4 regions of the Cellvibrio sp. KY-YJ-3 genome follow, and region 1 is predicted to be linked to each of the others. Evidence: predicted binding sites of a transcription regulator. Region 1 holds the regulator's gene; each other region holds the start of a gene.
What was found. The regulator FNR, encoded in region 1, switches genes on or off when oxygen is low (the NO sensors DNR and NnrR bind a similar motif). The targets are predictions, from matches to a motif close to TTGATNNNNATCAA.

Region 1 (5,617 bases):
GAGCAATCAGTTGGATCGCGCGCTTATCACTAGCAGCAGTTCCATGAGTGCTGAAGTGAGTAATGCCATCATGATTCTGCAGCAGACCACTTGGGTATTTTTTTGGGTATTCGCGATGATTATTTTATTTATCGCGTTTTTTGGCTACCAGCTGTTTACCCGCTGGCAACGTTCAACCAATGAATTATTAAGTGATCTGCACAGCGCCAACGAAAGCCTGGAGTGCCTTGCCCAAACTGATGGCCTTACCGGTCTGCTCAACCGTCGCACTATGGATGAACGCTTGAGCAGTGAATGGCTCCGCACCAGCCGCATGGGCAGCGGCGGCGCACTGGTGATATTGGATATCGACCATTTTAAAAATATTAATGATCATTACGGTCACGCCGCGGGTGATGCGGTGATCCGCAGTATTGCGCAGGCGATACAAGCGGAAGCGCGCGGGATGGATATCGCCAGCCGTTATGGAGGCGAAGAATTTGTGATTTTACTGCCGCAAACCGACGCAGAAGGTGCACTGCAATTTGCCGAGCGGATGCGTAATCGCATTGCGACAACTGCGGCTTATCACGAGACCAAAGAACTGCGCGCAACGATTAGTTTGGGCGTGGCTATTTTTTCTGCGCAGGACACCTCCTTCAGCGCATGGCTCGCGCGGGCGGATCAGGCGCTGTACCGCGCGAAAGAAGCGGGACGCAACCGCGTTATGGTGGCGAGTTAACTCGCATTCACCACATTACTATTCCCATCACAAACAAAAATCCCATCAAAAAAAAGCCGCCCGGGATTAAACCGGGCGGCTTCCTATTACTGCTTGCTCAAATGCGCAAGCACGGCGAATTACAAACCAATTACGTTCTCGGCTTGTGGGCCTTTTTGACCGGGTTTTACGTCGAACTCTACACGCTGGCCTTCAGCCAGGGTTTTGAAACCTGAACCGCTGATTGCGCTGTAGTGAACAAATACGTCCTGGCCGGCCTCGCTAGCGATAAAACCAAAACCTTTAGACTCGTTGAACCATTTAACGGTACCAGTGCTTCTAGCCATAATAAACCTCGATGTTTCTTTAAATAAAAATGAATACCCCAAGTGGGATTGCGCTGGCGGATTCAGATCTTACTTATGAAAAACAAAACGAGGTGCTAAGAGATTCACTGCTAGTACAACGATGTGACTTACCATAAATAATGCTGCTAACTGGCCAGCCGGGCCAATATATTATCCGGCCCGCTGCAAGTAAAGAGGGTGATTTGACAAAGATTATGGCTTTTTAGTTATAAGGCAGCACTACTCCGCGACCTCTCCCGTCGGATTAAATTTCTCCAGACATTTGAGCTAAATCAACTATTTACCGCCCCCGTTAAAGCTGCAACAATCACTCATCATACTGTTGGCGCGGAGTTTTCCTGCCATAGTCTTATATTCGAGGTGGTGGACCCATGACAGCTAATCAGAACATTGTAAAAACCCAGGATTCAAGCTGCCCTCACGATAAGCGCGTCAGCTGCGGCAATTGCCGTTTAAATACTATTTGCTTGCCTATCAGCCTGCACATTGAAGATATCGACCGCCTGAACGGCATTATCCAACGCGGTAAACCGCTACAAAAAGGCGATTACCTCTATCGCGCTAATGACCACTTTCACTCGGTGTATGCCATTCGTTCGGGTGCAGTAAAAGCACTGACCCTGAGTGATAACGGTGAAGAACAAGTCACCGGGTTTTATTTGCCCGGCGAGGTAGTTGGCATGGATGGTATTGCCGACAATCGCTACACCAATTCAGTAATCGCATTGGAAACCGCATCGGTGTGCGAAATTCCGTTTAATCGCATGGAAGAATTGAGCTTGCAAATCCCTAATCTGCAACGTCACTTTTTTCAATTGATGAGCCGCGAAATTACCCAGGATCAGCAAATTATTACCCTGCTGAGCAAAAGCAGCGCCGAAGAGCGCATTGCCGCCCTGCTGCTGAGTATTTCCAGCCGCAATAGCCGCCGCCAGCTATCGGCCAATGCCTTCCGCTTACCTATGTCGCGCACCGATATTGGCAATTATTTGGGCCTGACCATTGAAACAGTCAGCCGTATTTTTACTCGCTTGCAAAAACAGGAGGTGATTTCTGTGGATAAAAAAGAAGTCCTCATCACTAACATGGAGTTGCTGCGCAATATCGCCAATGGCGATGGCCACTGCTAACCACTGCAAGCACCTGCAATAAACCACGAGCACCTACAATGATCAGCAACCAGCGTTTGCAAGACACCCTCGCCGCATTTGATGCCGCCAACCTGCAAGACCCGAATAGCGAAATAGTAGAAGGCAAAACCGTTGCCAAAGAATGGATTTATGCCCAACGCATGAGTGCACAGCTGTCACGTTTTTGCCCTGATGCATCCGAGGCGTTACAGCTCGCGACACGCAGCCAGCATATTTGTCGCTGGAAGATTCCGCGCTCTGACTACCCAATGGATCGCAGCGGCTATAAAAAGTGGCGTCTGGATTTAGCGCAAATGCACGGCGATATCGCCGGTGAAATTATGGCCGCACAGGGTTACGACGAAACAATCATCTCTCGCGTAAAAGACTTGCTGCTTAAACGCAGTTTAAAGCGCGATGAAGAAGTACAAACACTGGAAGATGTGATTTGCCTGGTGTTTATTGAATTTTATTTAGAAGACTTTGCCAGCAAACACGATGAAGTAAAACTGATTGATATTATCCGCAAGACCTGGAACAAAATGTCACCCAAGGGCCATGACGCCGCACTGAAATTACCACTGAGTGACAGCATGCTCGCACTGGTAGGTAAAGCGCTCACCCCGGACACCTGAGTTTATTACCAACAATTTCAATAATTTTCACATAAACAAAAAAGGAAACGACCGTGTATTTAGCCCTTAAACATTTGCATTTAACTTTTGTTGTACTTTCGCTGCTCATTTTTTTAGTGCGCGGTGTTTTGTTGTTTATGAATTCATCCATGTTGCATAAAAAACTGCTAAAAATTGCCCCCCACATTATCAACACCATTATGTTGGTCTCGGGTATTGTGCTCGCGGTACATTTGGGCATGAAACCAGGTGAACAGCCATGGTTGATGGCAAAAATTATTGGTTTGGTTGTTTTTATTATTCTGGGTGTAGGTGCCTTTAAAGTTAGCAAACCCCTGGGGCAAAAAATTCTATGGATTGACGCACTCGTAGTATTCGCTTACATCATCAGTGTCGCCATCACCAAAAGCCCGATGGGTTTCTTCGGTTAATGTTTCAATCGCACCAGTGGTTTATCACTACTGGTGCAATCTTGCATGCCCATCATCTGATTTTCCCCACGCCTATTCTGTTTCTCCCGAGCCAACCATCTCTTGACCTTCTGAATTAAGCATCGCCCCTGATAGTGAGGCTAAGGGGTAATTATTTGTATTTTTGGCGGGTTGGCCTAGGCTTAGATCTATAAGTAATTAGTAAGGGCTATTTTATTTACAATACTTGACGTTTCTTAAAAAGTGATTTATATCACGTATCTGCTGTTTAGCTTTCCAATAACTTTAATAATGGCGAACCCTATGAAGAAGATATTTTTGATCATCACCCTTATTTGTTTTTCACCATTCAGCCTCGCTTGCGACGAAACCTGTAAACGCGCCAAGGCCGAAGCGGCAAACAATATTAAGTTTGCCAGCTACCTCAACCAGAAATATTGCAAAACTACCGGGATGGATTTTTTACTGCATGGGCGCAAGAGCTTGGAAACCTATCGCGAAAAACAATTGCCAACGGCGCATCGCGGCGGAGCAAAGAATATCCGCAACTTTATTTTGCAACGCAAAGACTGGCTACAAGAGTGCGATAACTATCTGCAATTGACTGAGCAAGGCCGTATTTTCCGCGATAAAGAAAGCACGGAAAAAATTCTTGCATCGCTGAATGGCACTGCTGAAGAGCTGCACAAAATCATGATGCGCCCCCGTGCGGAAGTGGAAAGCCTGGAGTTGGTTACCGCACCGGCAGGGCAAAAATTTGATGAGCTGTTTAAAAATGTGGATGCACACTACCTTGAATTGCAACGCCGCGGCTTGCTTTAAGTAAGCGATAAAATCGGCACAACCACCGCAATAAAAAACCGGCACATGGCCGGTTTTTTATTGCGCGCTGGAACCCGCGATCAGGATTTCTTTTTCAACGAGAGCACTGGCCGTTCAGGTTTGTCGGGACGTTCTGCAAAATGCTTGGCCAACTCTTCCCGCGCTTTTATCGCTTCGGATTTAGCATCGGCTACCGGGCTGGAATGCCAGGACTTGGGCGCGCTGCCGCTGGCTTTTGCCAGAAACTCCAGGCCAGATCGCAATAGCCTTGCCTGATCGACAAAACTAATACCCTCTGGAAATTTGCCGGGATAAACATCACTCGGGTCCTTGGGGTTTCCTTCGATACGAATACTAAAACCACTCGTATGTGTCGCTGTGCCGGCAGCCATATCGGCCACCCAATCCTCAAAATTCATAACTACCACTGATGATGATTAACGGAACCTGCATTAAATCATAAACTATTTATGTGACAAAATAGCTATTGGCTATTTAGCGGGGCCACCTAAAGCACCCCCCGGCTAAGTACAAACTTATTTGCTCAACCATTTACTGCAGCGGCATTTTCAGCCGCCGCTGATTTGCGGCGCTGTTCTTCGCGCAACTCCAGTTTTTGTGCCCGACGCAGTTGACGCTCGGGCGGCAACACACCTATGTGCGCTTGATTGCGCTGTTTGGCCAGCTCGATTTGTTTTTGACGCTCGGAAAAACGTGTTTTTTGTTCCTCAGTGAGTTTGTCAAAACAGCGCGGGCAGCACACACCCAACATATAGCGCTCTGACTGTTTGTCTTCTTCGGTAATGGGATAACGGCAACCATGGCACTGGTCGTAAATGCCTTTTTCTAATTTGTGATTGACGGCCACGCGGTTATCAAACACAAAACATTCACCACGCCACAGGCTCTCCTCTTCCGGCACCTCCTCCAGATATTTAAGGATGCCGCCTTCCAAGTGATAAACCTCTTCAAACCCCTGCTCTTTCATGTAAGCCGTTGATTTTTCGCAGCGGATACCACCGGTGCAAAACATGGCGACTTTTTTATGTTTGCTTGGGTCAAGATTCTCTGCCACGTAAGCCGGGAACTCGCGGAAAGTTTCGGTTTTGGGATCAATTGCGCGCTCAAAGGTACCGATTTCATACTCATAAGAGTTGCGGGTATCAATCACTACCACATCCGGGTCGCTAATCAACGCATTCCAATCTTTGGGTTTCACATAGGTGCCCACGATTTGTTGTGGATCGATACCGTTCACACCCATGGTTACGATTTCTTTTTTGAGTTTGACCTTCATACGGTAGAAAGGCTGCTCGTCATAAAATGACTCTTTATAACTGAGGTTATCAAAACGACCATCAGCATCCAGAAATGCGCGCAAGGCATCTATCGCCTCACGAGTACCTGAGACAGTACCGTTGATACCCTCTTCCGCCAGCAATAGCGTCCCTTTAATGCCCTGCTCGTCACAGAAAGTCTTGAGGCGCGGTACCAGCGTTTCATAATCGGGTAATTTGACGAACTTATAGAG
Region 2 (5,617 bases), 1.2 Mb from region 1:
GGAGCCGTGGCGCACCACCATCGCAAATAGCGCCATCCGCCTTAATCGATCAAGTTGCATAGTATTGTTCTGTTTAAGCGAAAGATGATTTAGATCATAGCCTATTTTTCACGCGACCTGATCAGCCTAAAGTCCACCTTCAGGACAAACCTACCAACCCAATTTTTAGAGGCTACTATGAAAATTTCATCAACATTAATTAAGGCAGGTGCATTCTTTGCCATGGTGACTGGCGCCGCACAGGCACTCAGTGCAACATTGGAAACCACCCTCTTTAATCCTCAGGAAAAAAGCATGTTCCCGGTGAGTTCGGTATTAATTACCGGCCCCAAGGAGGCCATTTTGGTTGACGCCCAGTTCCAGCGGAATGATGCGCAGTCGGTTGTTGAGCTGATCAAAAAATCCGGTAAAACATTAACGACTATTTATATCAGCCATGGTGACCCTGATTATTATTTTGGCCTGGATGTCATCACCGCCGCCTACCCCAATGCCAAGGTAGTTTCCACAGCAAATACCCAAGCCTACATCAAAGCATCCATGGAGCCGAAAAAAGCTTATTGGGGGCCGATCCTCAAAGAAAATACACCGCAAACACTGGTTGTACCGGAGGTGCTGCAAGGCGACACATTGATGATTGATGGTGAAAAAGTACAAATAGTCGGTATTGATGGCCACGATCCCAAACATACTTTTGTGTGGATTCCCTCCAGCAAAACCATGTTGGGTGGTGTAGTGGTATTTAACAACATGCATGTTTTTTTAGCGGATACCCAAACGCCCTAGTCGTGTCAGAAGTGGTACAAAACGCTCGATACAATTGAAAAATTACAACCGGAAACCGTCATTGCAGGCCACATGCTGGGCGACAAACCAATGACTCTTGATGCCGTTAACTTTACCCGCAACTACATCAAGGACTTTGAAGCCGCCGCCAAATCCTCAAGCAATTCTGGTGAATTGATTGCCAAGATGAAAACCAGCTACCCCACTCTTGGTGGCGACAGCATTTTGGGTTTAAGTGCAAAAGTTATCATGGGCGAAATGAAGTGGGGGCAATAGCCGCCGCCTAAAGAATCCGCATTGCCCTAGCTCCTCGATTACACAAGCTTCGCAATTACACCTGTTCCGCAAACGCACAATGAAGTGCTTTTCATCTTGACCCAAATCAATGATTCCTGTAATTTCAGTAATTACTGAAATTACAGGAATCTCGCAAATGTCTATTACCCTCACCCCGATGATCCAATCCTGCATCCTCCATTTTGGTGAAATGGGGAGCCGCTGGGGGATCAACCGCACAGTCGGGCAGATGTATGCCCTGTTAGTCTTGAGCAAAGAACCCCTGTGTGCCGACGATATGACCGAGGCGCTGGGTATTTCCCGCTCCAATGTCAGCATGGGTTTAAAAGAATTAATGTCGTGGGAGCTGGTGAAACTGCAGCATCGTCCCGGTGAGCGCAAAGAATTTTATTCCGCGCCGGGCGATGTGTGGGACATCGCCAAGACCTTGATCGAACAGCGCCGTAAGCGTGAGATTGATCCGACACTCTCAACCCTGCGCAATTTGCTGATCGAAAAACCCGCCAATGCCGATGAAGAATACGCGCAGCAGCGGATGCGTGAAATGCACGAGCTGATCGAAATGATCACGCTCTGGACGCAGGAAATTCAACGGCTCGATTCCGCCAACCTCGGCAAGTTGCTCAAGCTTGGTAGCAGTATTGGCAAAGTGCTCGATATGAAAGACCGTTTATTGGGTGGCAAAAAAGAATCCACGAAATAATTGACCGAGGTACCCGTCATGCTCGAAACGCTTATGCTCTCCCGTATTCAATTCGCGGCCAATATTTCCTTTCACATTTTATTTCCCACCATCACCATCGCGTTGTGTTGGTTTTTGTTTTATTTCAAAGTGCGCTACAACTTCAGTGGCGACGAAGTATGGATGCGCGCCTATCGCTTTTGGGTAAAAGTATTTGCCCTGAGTTTTGCACTGGGTGTAGTGAGCGGCATTACCATGAGTTTTCAATTCGGCACTAATTGGCCAGGTTATATGGAAACCGTGGGTAATATTGCAGGCCCGCTGCTCGGCTACGAAGTACTGACCGCATTTTTTCTGGAGGCCACTTTCCTCGGCATTATGTTGTTTGGTATTGATCGCGTCTCCAACCGCATTCATACCCTTGCCACATTTTTAGTCGCCTTTGGCACCAGCATGTCAGCGTTTTGGATTATCGCCCTGAACTCCTGGATGCAAACGCCGGTCGGTTTTGAAATGCGTGATGGCAAAGCCTTTCCACTGGATTGGTGGGAAATTATTTTTAATCCATCCATGCCCTACCGTTTATCGCACATGCTGATCGCATCAGGTTTAACCGCTGCATTTTTAATTGCGGGTATTTCTGCTTATCGCATTTTAAAAGGCGATCACAAACCCGCACCGCGCCTTGCCTTAAAAACGGCCACTATTGCGGCAGCACTATTAATTCCTATGCAAATTTTTCTGGGTGATTTACACGGACTAAATACACTGGAACATCAACCGGCAAAAATTGCGGCGATGGAAGCGGTATGGCACACCGAAAAGGGCGCGCCTTTGGTGCTATTCGCGATTCCCGATAAGGAAACCCAATCCAACAAATACGCGCTTGAAATTCCCAACATGGCGAGTTTGATTCTCACTCACAAAATGGACGGCGAATTAAAAGGTTTAAATGAATTTCCTGATGCACACCCCCCGGTTGCACCGCTGTTTTATGGCTTTCGCATGATGGTGGGCATAGGCGTACTCATGCTGCTCGTTTCCTGGTGGGGCTGTTATTGTTATTGGCGCAAGCAGGAAATTCCGCCGCTCTTACTGAAAGTATTTGTCGGCATGACTTTCTCCGGTTGGCTGGCCACGCTGGCAGGCTGGTACGTCACAGAAATTGGTCGCCAACCCTGGTTAGTGACCGGTGTATTAAAAACAGCCGACGCGGTCACCAGCACACCCGCCACGAATGTCGGCACCTCGCTGGCCATTTATTTAACGCTTTACGTAGTACTGCTGTTTGCTTATATCCGCACATTATTTGTGATGGCGAGAAAATCGGTGTTGGTGGATCGTCCGCAAGAAATTGAAACGCTGCAAGAAAAACTCGTCGAAGAAAATCTGTGAGGAAAATAGTATGACCGATATCAGCACCTTGTCCGGCGAAGCATTTTGGTTGCCCGTTATTTTTATTGGCTTGATGGGGCTCGCATTATTTATTTATGCGATTCTTGATGGCTACGATTTAGGCGTCGGGATTTTATTGCCAAACGATTCCGAAGAACAGCGCGATACCATGATCGCAAGTATCGGCCCGTTTTGGGACGCCAACGAAACCTGGCTGGTATTAGGTATAGGTCTTTTATTAATTGCCTTCCCCAGCGCGCACAGCATGATTTTGTTGAATTTATATTTGCCCGTCACCGTAATGCTTGCCGGGCTGATATTGCGCGGAGTGGCATTCGACTTTCGCGCCAAAGCGCCGGAAGACCATAAACGCTTGTGGGATCGGGTTTTTCAAGCAGGCTCATTACTCGCCACTCTGGCGCAGGGTTATATGCTCGGCCTTTTTGTCATGGGTTTTGAAGACACCATCGCCGCACATTTATTTGCCGCACTCAGTGCAATTTGCGTAACAGCGGGTTACACCTTTATCGGCGCGGCGTGGCTGGTAATGAAAACCGAAGGTGATTTACAAAAACGCGCCGCCTGGTGGGCACGCCGCTGCGCATGGTTGATGGCACTCGGCATTATCGCGGTATCCATCGTTAATCCATTAGTGAGCAATACCATTTTTGATAAATGGTTTGGCACACCGCTGGTAATTGTATTGTGGGTAATTCCGGTATTTTGTTTTCTTTTATTTTTTATTGCCGACCGCTATTTACGCCGCGCACCCTACGCGAATGATGTCGGCTGCTGGATTCCTTTTGTCGCCGCCGCGATGATTTTCCTGTTAAGTTTTATCGGCTTGGCCTACAGCTTTTATCCTTACGTTGTACCCAACCAAATGGACATCTGGCAAGCCGCCAGCGCCCCCGAGTCACTCATGTTTATTTTGTACGGCGTGATAATTGTGTTGCCCACCATCCTCGGCTACACCTTCTTTGCCTATCGCGTATTCCATGGCAAGGCGACGCAGTTGAAATATTATTGATGGCGATCACAAAAAGTTTGCACCAGTAGGTTTTTTTACGCGAAAGGAATCGCTAGCATCCACCGCGACCTAACAGGGAGATTAGTCGCGTGCACACCACCTATATTGCCAAAACCCACCTTATTACCGCTGCTGGCCCCAACTCTCTCAGTAATTTTTACGCTTATCGCGCAGGCATCAACACTTATCAATCGGCGAATTACCACACAGCAGATCATCACCAAATTACGCTGTCCCTCATACCAGACGGTGCAATGCTGCCCTTGGCCGAAGATCTGGAAGACACAGACCTAAGCTTTCGCGACGAACGCCTGTTACAAATGGCCAGCACTGGCGCGCTCGATATACTTGCCGGACACCAGGGCGCCCCCATTCCACTAATTATGGCCGGGCCGGAAAACTACCCCGGTGTGGACAATCAATTACCCAACCAATTTCTCTCCCTGCTGCGCACGCAGGCGGAACTGCCTATCCTTTACAGCGCCAGTCGCATCCTCTGCACCGGGCGCACCGGCATGCTGGAAGCCATCCGACTGGCGCAACACTACCTACAGGGCGGGCACTTCGAGCAAATCCTGATTGGCGGCGTCGATAGCTGCCAACACAGCAATTGGTTGCACGCATTGGAACGCGATGGGCGCCTCAAATCCGAAAGCCCTCACGGCAGAGCCGACACCTTTGTGCCCGGCGAAGGCATTGCCTTTTTATTGCTAACCAACAACCCCGCGCTGGCCATGACCGACAAGGGTTATCGCATCACCCTGAGCCAACCCGGTTTTGGCGAAGAACCGGGACATATTTACAGTGAACTGCCCTCTCAAGGCAAAGGCCTGGACACAGCAGTAAAAGCCGCCCTGTCGCAGCTACCGGAACATCTCTCCATCAGCACAGTGTTCAGCAGTATGAACGGCGAGCACTATTGGGCAAAAGAATTCGGCGTCGCCATGACCCGCTCAAGCCACAGACTCATCAATTTCAAACACGAACACCCCGCCGATTGTTACGGCGATTTGGGGGCAGCCACCGGCGGCGCACTGATCACACTCGCCGCCTTAAACTGCCTTAAACCCTCAACACCTACCACCGCCCTTGTGTGCACCGCCTCCGATAGCGCCTATCGCGCTGCTATCTGTGTAATTCCAGAAAGGACCTCAGCATGACTCAACTAGGCGAAGGCATAGCCGTCACCAGTATCACCGACCCGGACAGACCACACTGGGTTCAAGTGGAATACAAATACGCCAACGGCAAGCCGGTAAAAGGCAGCTTTCTTGCAACCGACAGTGAAGGCATGACCTGGGCCGGCAAACTCAACGACCAAGGCCAAGCCTGCCTCAGCAATTTGCCACCGGGTTCCGTTGAATTTGAATTGGCGTCAGACGATCTGGAGGACGAACTCAAACAAACCCGCACCAATATCAAAACCG
Region 3 (5,617 bases), 950 kb from region 1:
TTGCCGAGTACAAACGCCCGGATTTGCTGTTGCACGACCAGGAGCGCCTGACGCGTTTACTGTGCAACAGCCGCCACCCGGTGCAGCTATTGGTGGCAGGTAAAGCGCACCCGGCCGACAAACTGGGCAAAGCCAAATTGCAGCGTTGGCAGGAATTTGTGCAGCGCGACGAGGTGGCCAAGCACCTGATTTTTATCGAGGATTACGATATCGCCCTCGCCCGCCATTTGGTGCAAGGGGTTGATGTGTGGATCAACAATCCCCGTCGCCCCTGGGAAGCCTGCGGCACCAGCGGTATGAAAGTGCTGGTCAATGGCGGGTTGAATCTTTCATCACTCGATGGTTGGTGGGCCGAGGCTTACGACCCGGCATACGGCTGGGCACTGGGTGATGGCGGCGAATACGGCGCGGAACAGGACGCCGCCGATGCCGAAGCGCTCTACCAATTGCTGGAACAACAGATCATTCCCTGCTTTTACGAACGGGATGCCGAGGACATTCCCCGTCGCTGGCTGCAACTAATGCGCACCAGCATGGCGCAGCTCACTCCCCGTTTTAGCACCAATCGCATGCTGCGCGATTACCTGGACAACTACTACCTGCCCGCCGCCCGGCAGTACCAGCAGCGCATGGACAAGCAAGGCGCGCTGGCGCAGGAATTGCGCCTCTGGCAACAGCATTTGGCACGCCATTGGCATGAAATTCATCTTGGGAAACTCACGATGACCGAACGCGCGGGCAACTGGCTGGCTGAAACCCAGGTTTATTTAGGCGGTATAGCACCGGAGCAGGTGGCGATAGAAATGATCGCCGATCCAGTGGGCGAGGTACCTGCAGAGTGCATCCGCCTGCAATTGGCTTACCCCCTAACCGGAGCGATTAACGCCTATCACTACCAAGGTGTTATTCCGCAACACCGACCAGTGAGTGATTGGAGCCTGCGCGCTATAGCCTGTCACCCTCACGCCCAAGTACCGGCAGAAAACCCGCTTATTTGCTGGGCAGATTGAGGCGACAAGGCAAAAGCCGGTTATGTGAGCTATAAACAGTGTGTTGTGATCAAATGATAAGCAGGCCGCGTAATTGGATTAGACGGTTTTTGTGAGTTCAGTACAGGAGCTATGTGTGTCACTGGCCAAATTGATTGGATCTACCCTTTCACGTTCCTTGTCGTTCTCGCTGGCGTTTAGCCTCAGCTGCCTGGCCGCTGGCGACAACACAAAGAGTTACCAACACCCCGCGGCGGAATCAGCCGCTCCGGCACAACAAACCATCCGTATTGCCACTGGCGAATTCGCCCCTTGGACAGGCCAACAACTGCCTGATAATGGCCATGTGAACCATATTATCGCAGCCGCGTTTGCCACCCAGGGGGTGACCGTGGAGTTTGTGTACTTACCCTGGAAACGCGCTTTTGAAGAGGCACGCTTGGGCAAATTTGACGCCACCAGCTACTGGTATGAAAACAGCGAACGGCGCGAGGCCATGCTGTTCAGCGACCCACTCATAGTCAACCGCACGGTTTTTTTCCAACGCACCAATAGCGATGCCATCCGCTGGAAGAACTTTGGGGATTTAAGCCAGTATCGGATGAGCGCCACCTTGGGCTTTACCTACACAGAGGATTTTTATCGCGCGGTTGATGCCCAGGTTATCAACCCGATTATGGTGCCCTCGGACATCCAAAACATAAAATTGCTGATGGCCGACCGGGTGGATTTGTTTGCCACCGATGAGATGTCAGGGTTTTACATGGCCGCCCAGCTGAGCATAGACCCGCGCAAACTCAAGGTAATAGAGCCCGCGCTAAGTGCACCAGAGGGTTATTTGCTGGCAAGCAAAACTCACCCCAACGCGCAGGCGCTGATCAATACCTTCAACCAAGGCCTTAAACAACTGAAAAAGAATGGCAGTTACCGCAAGATTCTGGACCGCGTGGATAACAGCAGCTTTTATAACCCCACTGCTAGCCTGCGGAAAACCGAGCGCTAGCAATCACACAACTAACGCCACTACCAAATATCCCAAAGCACCTGCGCAGGCACAATAAAGCAGCGCCGGTGCCAAGGTGTAGCGAATCACATCGCCCTCCCGCCCTACCAGTTTCACCACCGAAACCGCTGCCACTACGTTAAGCACACACACCATATTGCCCGCATTGGCGCCAAGCATCTGCAGCGCCAGAATCCAATGTTCGGGCAGGTCAGCCGTTTGGGCGGCGTCCTGCTGCAAGCGCGCAAACATCATGTTGGAAAAGGTAGAGGAGCCAGCGATAAAACTACCCAAAGCACCAATAAATGGCGCCACCAGCGGCCACTGATTGGCAAAGGTGTCGGCCGCCAAAACCCCCAATTCTTTGGGCATTGCCGCCAAACCCGCGCTGTTCTCGCCAGAATTGAGGAAAATGCGCACCATAGGTACCGAGGTCGCCAGCGCAATACTGGTGGGTAATAGGCGCCCGAGTGATGCTCGCCATAATTGCCCTGTAGCAACCAATGGCAGGCGATATAACAAACCAATCACCACGGCGACCAGCACAAAAATACTGCCCGGCAAATAGAGCGGCGCGACCCGCGTAGAAATTTGCGTCCCTAGCAACGCGTTAAATTCGATGCTGACTGACTGCAACAGCGCCTTAAACGGCAGCGTATCCACCCGGGTCAGCACCAATAACCCTGCTACCAACAGGTAGGGAAACCAGGCTTTGAATAAACCCATCGTTGGCAGCTGTGTAACGCCGGTGGCATGGGGCAGCAATTCATCTGTCATAACCGGCAAGCGCCAGACCTCGGTAGGCAGTAACCAGCGACGCCGTGCGGCGCCAACGACTAACAGCAATCCAACCAGAGCACCAAGAATACTGGGGAATTCCGGCCCCAACAGGCGCAGTACGCCATAGGCAGGTAAGGTAAAGGCAAGACCGGAAAATAGAGCAAAACGCCAAAGCAGCAAGCCCTCGCGCCAGCTGCGATTGGCGCCAAAAAAGCGCGTCAGCATGGCTACCATTAACAGCGGGAGAAAGCTGGCGATAAACACATCCAGCGTCAGGGCACTAAGGGCAATCTGCTGCAGCCGGTCAGGCGTCGCATTCGCCAACCCCTGCCCTATGCCTACAATCACCGGCGTACCCACCGCCCCAAACGAGACTGGCGCACTATCCCCAATTAACGCCATTACCACGGCTGCCATCGGGGGAAAACCCAAAGCGACCAACAAAGGCGCACCTATCGCTGCTGGCGTTCCGAAGCCGCTGGCTCCCTCCAAAAATGCACCAAATAACCAGGCGATGATAATCACCTGCACCCGGTGATCCGGCGAGATACGCGCGAACCAGTCGCAAATAACCCGAATCGCCCCCAGAGCCGTCAGGGTGTTCAGCAGCAAGATGGCCCCAAACACAATCACCAGAATAGTGAAGGCGATAATCCACCCCTCCAGTATCGATGCTGCCAATTGCACTGCAGATACCTGCCACACCCAGGCGGCAAACGCAGCGGTAATTAACAGGCTGAGCGGCATAGCGCGGGTCGCGGGCAAGCGCAGTAAAACCAGCAGGATAAACACTGACAGAATGGGTACTAGCGTGGTGAATAATTGCAACCAGGTCATTGGCGCGACCGCCGGCAAAAAATAAAAGGTGATCTCATGTGGCTATCCTAGTCCAAATGCTCAAGCGCCATTTGCGCTGTATCAAGCATAGTTGATAGGGCAAATCCGATTTACAAATCCTCACTAACCCTGCGTTTTGGCGACAGGTATAGTGCGCAGCTTGATTTATTCGCTGGAAGTTTTTACTTATGTCTGCCACCCACCCTATTGGTACAGCCCAATACCTCTCCACCCGTTTTGCGTTTTTAATTACCGGTCTCGCCATGTCGGCTTGGGCGCCGCTGATTCCATTTGTGAAAGCACGACTGGCGATTGGTGAATCCACCCTCGGTTTATTAATTCTGTGTTTTGGCGTTGGCTCACTGCTGGCGATGCCGGTCACCGGCCCACTGGTTAATCGTTACGGCTGCCGTCGGGTTATCACCACCACCTTGTTACTAATGTGTGTGAGTTTGGTCTGCCTCGCCATTTCCCCCGGTATTCCCGGCATGGCCATTAACTTATTAATTTTCGGCATGATGCTCGGTGCCACGGACGTCGCCATGAACATGCAAGCGGTAGTGGTAGAAAAAGCCAGCGGCCGCGCGATGATGTCGGGCTTCCACGGCTTTTATAGTCTGGGCGGGATCTTTGGCGCCGTAGTCATGAGCGCACTGATGTGGCTGGGTTTATCGCCCTTTCACGCCCTGCTCTGCCTTACCGCCGTGCTCTTACTGATGCTGGCCTACTCTGCAAAAGATTTATTACCAAAAAATATTAACGAAAGTACTAGCGGCGAACGCGAACCCTTTTTTGTATTACCGCGCGGCAAAGTATTACTCATCGGCAGCCTGTGTTTTGTCGCCTTCCTCGCCGAAGGTGCAGTGCTGGATTGGAGCGCTGTATTCCTCAATACATTACGCGGTATCGACCCGGTTTACGCCGGTTTGGGTTTCGCATGTTTCTCAGTCGCCATGACCATCGGCCGCTTCACCGGCGATAAAATTGTCAACGCCCTCGGCGGCACCCGGGTTGTGTTCTGGGGTGGACTCTGCGCTGCAAGTGGTTTTTTGTTAGTTGTACTTACCCCCTTTACCCCTACCGCTTTTATCGGCTTCACGCTGGTTGGCGTGGGCGCATCCAACATAGTGCCGGTGCTATTTACCGCCGCCGGCAATCAAACATCCATGCCAATGGGTTTGGCGATTGCTGCCGTAGTCAGCATGGGTTACGCAGGGTTATTAGCGGGGCCAGCGGTGATTGGTTTTATCGCTGAGTTAAGCAGTTTGAATGTGTCATTCGGGATTGTAGCGCTTGGGTTATTGGCGCTGGCGATGTCGGCCAAAAAAGCGACTCACAAATAATTTACACCGACATTATCTGATCCAATAAAAAACGCGGCGATAACATTATCGCAGCGTTTTTTGTCACCAGTTTGCTCACCAAAAGAAGTTATGCACTGACCTATCTTGAAAACACCACCGTCTTGGTGCCATTCAACAACACGCGATGTTCCGCATGCCAGCGCACCGCGCGGTTCAACACTACCGCTTCAATATCGCGCCCGATCTCTGCCATTTCATCCGGTGAATTTACGTGGGACACACGCTCTACCGACTGCTCGATAATCGGGCCTTCATCCAAATCAGCCGTGACAAAATGCGCGGTAGCACCGATGAGTTTTACCCCACGCTCAAACGCTTGATGATACGGTTTTGCACCTTTAAAACCTGGCAGAAATGAGTGGTGGATATTGATCGCGCGGCCATTTAATTTGCGGCACAAATCGTCAGAAAGAATTTGCATGTAGCGCGCAAGCACTAAAAATTCGGCTTGCAAATCCTGCATCAATTGCCACAGCTGTGCCTCTTGCTGCACTTTGGTGTCGGCGGTGATGGGTAAATAATGAAATGGCAATTGATACCATTCCGTTAAATCGCGCATCACATTGTGGTTGGACACTACACCCACAATATCAATCGGCAGCGAACCGTTTTTCCAACTGTTCAGCAGTGCATTCAAACAGTGC
Region 4 (5,617 bases), 400 kb from region 1:
TGGGAATTTGGTCTGCTTGCGAGTACAATCCCGCGCCCAAGAAGGTACCGGTCTGCGGATTGCGACTCGTGATCGTGCCCTGTGAATTGTCAACGAGTGTTAGCGGGAGTCCCCATGTCATCTATCAAAAAAGTAGTGTTGGCCTATTCCGGTGGCCTTGACACGTCTGTAATCGTTAAGTGGTTGCAGGAAAACTACAACTGTGAAGTGATCACCTTTACCGCTGACATTGGTCAGGGCGAAGAAGTTGAGCCGGCCCGCGCTAAAGCTGAGGCGCTAGGCGTTAAGCAAATTTACATTGACGATCTGCGCGAAGAGTTTGTCCGCGATTTCGTATTCCCTATGTTCCGCGCTAATACCATCTATGAAGGTGAGTACCTGCTCGGCACCTCTATTGCCCGCCCTTTGATTGCCAAGCGTTTGATTGAAATCGCCAATGAAGTAGGTGCAGATGCCATTTCCCACGGCGCTACCGGTAAAGGTAACGACCAGGTGCGTTTTGAATTGGGTGCCTATGCATTGAAACCAGGTATCAAAGTAATCGCCCCATGGCGCGAGTGGGATTTGACCTCCCGCGAAACCTTGATGGCGTATTGCGAGAAGCACAATATTCCGGTTGATTACTCCAAGAAGAAAAAATCACCTTACTCTATGGATGCCAACCTGCTGCATATCTCTTACGAAGGCAAGGTTCTGGAGAACCCGTGGACTGAAGCCGAAGAAGATATGTGGCGCTGGACTGTTGCCCCTGAAGCCGCTCCTGATAAACCGACTTACCTTGAGTTGACCTACGAGAAAGGCGACATAGTTGCTATTGATGGCAAGCCAATGTCTCCGGCTACCGTACTGGCTTACCTGAATAAGGTTGGTGGTGAGAACGGTGTTGGTCGTCTGGATATCGTGGAAAACCGCTATGTGGGTATGAAATCTCGCGGCTGCTATGAAACCCCTGGTGGCACCATCATGATGCGTGCGCACCGTGCAATTGAATCTATTACTCTGGATCGCGAAGTTGCCCATTTGAAGGACAGCTTGATTCCCAAGTATGCGGACATGATTTACAACGGTTACTGGTGGAGTCCTGAGCGTCTGATGATGCAGGCGATGATCGATCAGTCACAAGCTCATGTAAACGGTGATGTACGCGTGAAGCTTTACAAAGGCTCAGTGAGTGTTGTTGGACGTCGTTCTCCCGACAGCTTGTTTGATGAAAAAATAGCGACTTTTGAAGATGATGCTGGTGCATACAACCAAAAAGATGCAGAAGGTTTCATTAAACTGAATGCACTGCGTATGCGTATTGCTGCTAACAAGGGCCGTATGCTGAAGTAATTTCCTTTTTAACCTGCGCTCCTGTGAGCGCAGGTACTTTATTTACCTGGGTAAATAAAGTGTTCGGGTTAATTCCGTATAAATAATTTGATAAATATCAATCCTGTAACTACTTGCGTGGGACAAAATGCCACACATGAGGCAAAATGCCGCACCTTCAGTAGGGTTATAGGCTTGATGATTGCCGTGAAGCTCCGTGCGGTAAGTTGCACGGCCAGAGACAAACAAGTTTTCATTTCTCTTTAAGTAACAGGAAAGTCCTATGGGTAGTCATGCGACTGTAGCTGGGGATCCTCCAGTATACGACTTCGATATAGTACGCAAGTTCTCCATTATGACCATTGTATGGGGCATAGTGGGTATGGGCGTTGGTGTGCTTATCGCATCACAATTGGTGTGGCCAGGTTTGAATGACTTGCTGCAACCCTACACACATTTCGGCCGTTTGCGCCCCCTGCACACTAATGCAGTAATTTTTGCGTTTGGTGGCTGTGCGCTGTTTGCGACTTCTTACTACGTTGTGCAACGTACCTGTCAGACCAGTTTGTTTGGTGGTTGGTTAGTGCCATTTACTTTCTGGGGTTGGCAAGCCGTTATTGTATTGGCCGTAATTACTTTGCCGCTGGGCATGACCTCCTCTAAAGAGTATGCGGAGCTGGAATGGCCAATTGATATTCTTATTGCACTCGTTTGGATTTCTTATGCGATTGTGTTCTTCGGCACCATTGTTAAGCGTAAAACTTCCCATATTTATGTAGCTAACTGGTTCTACGGCGGCTTCATTCTTACCGTTGCCGTGCTGCATATTGTCAACAGTGCTGCAGTGCCAGTAACTCTGACCAAATCTTACTCTGCCTATGCCGGTGCTGCCGATGCTATGGTCCAATGGTGGTACGGTCACAACGCAGTAGGTTTCTTCTTGACCGCTGGCTTCCTTGGCATGATGTACTACTTTGTACCCAAACAAGCGGGTCGCCCTGTTTACTCATATCAGTTGTCTATCGTGCATTTCTGGGCGTTGATCTCCCTTTACATATGGGCTGGTTCTCACCATTTGCATTACTCTGCTTTACCGGATTGGACTCAATCATTAGGTATGGTGATGTCATTGATTCTGTTGGCACCAAGCTGGGGCGGTATGATCAACGGTATTATGACCCTGTCTGGCGCTTGGCATAAGCTGCGCACTGACCCAACCCTGCGCTTCCTCGTTGTTGCTTTGTCCTTTTACGGTATGTCTACCTTCGAAGGCCCAATGATGGCCATTAAAAACGTAAACGCACTCTCTCACAACACTGACTGGACTGTGGGTCACGTTCACTCTGGCGCACTCGGTTGGGTGGCAATGATTTCTATCGGTGCCCTGTACCACATGATTCCGAAACTCTTTAATCGTGAAGAAATGCACAGCGTTAAATTGATCAATATGCACTTCTGGTTGGCCACTGTGGGTACTGTTCTTTATGTAGTGGCTATGTGGATTAACGGTATCGGTCAAGGTTTGATGTGGCGTGCATTCAACCCCGATGGTTCTTTGACCTACAGCTTTATTGAAACCGTCGTGTTCAGTAAAGGGGGTTACATCATGCGTCTTATTGGTGGTGCTTTCTTCCTGACCGGTATGCTCGTGATGGCCTACAACACTTATCGCACTGTAAGCGCTTCCAAAAAAGAAGCAGCTGCAAATGCTACCCAGCCTGTTCAGGCACCAGCTGTTTAAGGGGAATGCCATGAAAGGTCATGAAATAGTTGAGAAAAATATTGGTTTGATGACTGTATTTATGGTCGTCGCTATTAGCTTCGGTGGTTTGGTGGAGATTGTTCCGCAGTTCTTCTTGAAAGAGACTACCACCCCGATCGAAGGTTTGAAGCCTTACACCGCCGTGCAGTTGGAAGGTCGTGATATCTACATTCGTGAGGGTTGCCACGTTTGCCACACCCAGATGGTACGTCCGCTACGCGCTGAAGTTGAGCGTTATGGCCACTATTCGGTCGCCGGTGAGTCTGTGTACGAGCACCCGTTCCTGTGGGGTTCCAAGAGAACCGGTCCGGATTTGGCGCGCGTAGGTGGCCGTTATTCCGATGACTGGCATAAAGTGCATTTGTTTAACCCACGTATTGTTGTGCCTGAGTCGATCATGCCTGCTTACCCTTGGCTGTATGACAACAAGCTCGATGGCAAACATACTGCCGCCAAAATGCGTGCTTTAGCCTCAGTGGGAGTTCCTTATACAGAGGAAGATATTGCTGGTGCTGAAGCTGCAGTTAAAGGCGTGACTGAGATGGATGCATTGGTTGCTTACTTACAGAACCTGGGCATTTTGCTCAAAGAGAAGCGTTAATGGATACGGGTACACTTGGTGCTATTTCAACCGTGTTAGTTACCATCGCCTTCTTCGGCGTGTGCTTTTGGGCTTTTTCGCCCAAGCTCAAAAAGCGCTTTGAAGAGGATGCAAAGTTACCTTTTGCGGACGATGAGCCTAACACCAAGCAGCCAGACAACAAGCAGACTGATGATCACAAGTAATCATCGATTAGGGCGGATTTAACTATGAGTACTTTTTGGAGTCTTTGGATCATTATCCTGACAGTCACCAATCTGGTGTTGCTGTTATGGATTCTTTTTGCCAATCGCAAGCGCGCGGTGGTGGGTGAAGAGAGCACGGAAGCAAAAACTACCGGCCACGAATACGATGGTATTGAGGAGTATGACAACCCTCTGCCTCGGTGGTGGTTCTATATGTTCTTGCTGACATTTATATTCAGTGCTGTCTATTTGGTTATTTACCCAGGCTTGGGTTCTTATAAAGGTATAGAGTGGAAAGATACCGGAGCTTGGACCTCAGTAGGGGAGTTGCGTGGGGATCAGGCTGAGGCGGAAAAAGTCTATGCCGAAACGTATGGCGTCTACTCAAAAATGCCGATTGAAGAACTCGCCAGAAACCCTGATGCGCTCAAAATGGGCTTCCGTTTGTTTGTTAATAACTGTGCTGTTTGCCACGGTTCAGACGGTGGTGGCAACCCAGGCTTTCCGAATTTGACTGATAAAGACTGGCTCTATGGCGGCACACCAGACAAAATTCTGGAAACCTTGAATCATGGCCGTAAAGCAGCAATGCCTGCATGGTCTGCCTTGTTGGGTGAAAAAGGCATCGCGGAAACCACTGAATATGTATTGAGTTTGTCCGGTGCTGAGCATGATGCAACCAAAGCGGATGCAGGTAAAAAGCACTTTGATGTGAATTGTGCGGCTTGCCATGGTCTGGATGGTAAGGGCAACCAATTGCTGGGTGCTCCCAACCTGACGGATGATATTTGGCTTTACGGTGGCGAGCCTGCCACTATCCGCCAGACCTTGCGCCATGGCCGCAATGGTGTAATGCCGGCGCAGAAAGATCTGCTGAAAGAAGACCGTATCCATTTGCTAGCGGCCTATGTGTACAGCTTGTCGTTAGAAGACAACAACTAGATTCCGGCGAACTGGTTGTTATACAAGGAAGGCGGGCCCAGGCCTGCCTTTTTTTTCGCCCTGTTTTTTTTGATATCTGTTTAGCTCGCCCGGATTATCCGGGAGGCTAGCCAATGAGGTGGTTCCCTTGAGTGAAAAACCTGCCAGCAATTCCCCTGACAATAAGCCGTCCGAGCCAGTTATCCGCTATGTAAATCTCTACGAGGCGGATGACAAAATTTACATGCGCCGTATCACCGGTTTTTACCAGCGCCTGCGCCGTTACACAGGCGTACCCCTGATGCTGGGTTTCTTGTTATTACCCTGGTTGGTGATTGATGGTCGCCCGGCCATGTTATTTGATTTGCCTGAGCGCAAGTTCCACATTTTGTGGCTGACATTTTGGCCGCAGGATGCGATGTATCTCGCTTGGCTACTGGTAATCGCCGCCTTTTTATTGTTTACGGTAACCGTGCTGGTGGGGCGTGTATGGTGTGGTTTTACCTGCCCACAAACGGTATGGACCCAAATGTTTATCTGGGCGGAATTTGTCTGCGAGGGCGATCGTAACAAGCGCATCAAACTGGATGCCAAGCCCTGGGGTTTTGAGAAGTTGTGGCGCAAGGGCGCCAAACAATTTATTTGGATCGCGATTAGCATTATCACTTCCCTGACATTTGTGGGCTACTTCACTCCAATTCGCGAGCTTGTAGTGAGTTTCTTCACCTTTAATTTGGATCTGGTCCCTTTTTTCTGGGTTGCATTATTTGTTGGTGCTACCTATATGAACGCCGGTTTTATGCGCGAGCAGTTTTGTAAATACATCTGCCCCTATGC

Region 2: a site for FNR is predicted at 1,159-1,172, ahead of D0B88_RS01315 (GbsR/MarR family transcriptional regulator). Genes of this name have one in related genera too.
Region 3: a site for FNR is predicted at 3,681-3,694, ahead of D0B88_RS11045 (L-lactate permease). Genes of this name have one in related genera too.
Region 4: a site for FNR is predicted at 1,420-1,433, ahead of ccoN (cytochrome-c oxidase, cbb3-type subunit I). Genes of this name have one in related genera too.

What each region holds. Positions count from the first base shown of each region.
Region 1 covers NZ_CP031727.1:3,564,842-3,570,458, forward strand. The annotation lists gene D0B88_RS15055 (GGDEF domain-containing protein) at 1-721, shown strand, start outside; gene D0B88_RS15060 (cold-shock protein) at 841-1,047, opposite strand; gene fnr (fumarate/nitrate reduction transcriptional regulator Fnr) at 1,440-2,198, shown strand; gene D0B88_RS15070 (DUF4202 domain-containing protein) at 2,237-2,833, shown strand; gene D0B88_RS15075 (SirB2 family protein) at 2,887-3,264, shown strand; gene D0B88_RS15080 (hypothetical protein) at 3,568-4,086, shown strand; gene D0B88_RS15085 (hypothetical protein) at 4,167-4,505, opposite strand; gene D0B88_RS15090 (rhodanese-related sulfurtransferase) at 4,631-5,617, opposite strand, start outside.
Region 2 covers NZ_CP031727.1:282,227-287,843, forward strand. The annotation lists gene D0B88_RS01305 (LysR family transcriptional regulator) at 1-60, opposite strand, end outside; gene D0B88_RS01310 (MBL fold metallo-hydrolase) at 178-786, shown strand; gene D0B88_RS19060 (hypothetical protein) at 877-1,062, shown strand; gene D0B88_RS01315 (GbsR/MarR family transcriptional regulator) at 1,226-1,786, shown strand; gene D0B88_RS01320 (cytochrome ubiquinol oxidase subunit I) at 1,805-3,160, shown strand; gene D0B88_RS01325 (cytochrome d ubiquinol oxidase subunit II) at 3,171-4,190, shown strand; gene D0B88_RS01330 (beta-ketoacyl synthase N-terminal-like domain-containing protein) at 4,280-5,350, shown strand; gene D0B88_RS19065 (hypothetical protein) at 5,416-5,617, shown strand, end outside.
Region 3 covers NZ_CP031727.1:2,611,755-2,617,371, reverse strand. The annotation lists gene glgP (alpha-glucan family phosphorylase) at 1-1,010, shown strand, start outside; gene D0B88_RS11050 (ABC transporter substrate-binding protein) at 1,126-1,992, shown strand; gene D0B88_RS11045 (L-lactate permease) at 1,996-3,609, opposite strand; gene D0B88_RS11040 (MFS transporter) at 3,798-4,952, shown strand; gene purU (formyltetrahydrofolate deformylase) at 5,053-5,617, opposite strand, start outside.
Region 4 covers NZ_CP031727.1:3,969,497-3,975,113, reverse strand. The annotation lists gene D0B88_RS16790 (argininosuccinate synthase) at 115-1,332, shown strand; gene ccoN (cytochrome-c oxidase, cbb3-type subunit I) at 1,595-3,052, shown strand; gene ccoO (cytochrome-c oxidase, cbb3-type subunit II) at 3,063-3,674, shown strand; gene D0B88_RS16775 (CcoQ/FixQ family Cbb3-type cytochrome c oxidase assembly chaperone) at 3,674-3,859, shown strand; gene ccoP (cytochrome-c oxidase, cbb3-type subunit III) at 3,884-4,801, shown strand; gene ccoG (cytochrome c oxidase accessory protein CcoG) at 4,929-5,617, shown strand, end outside.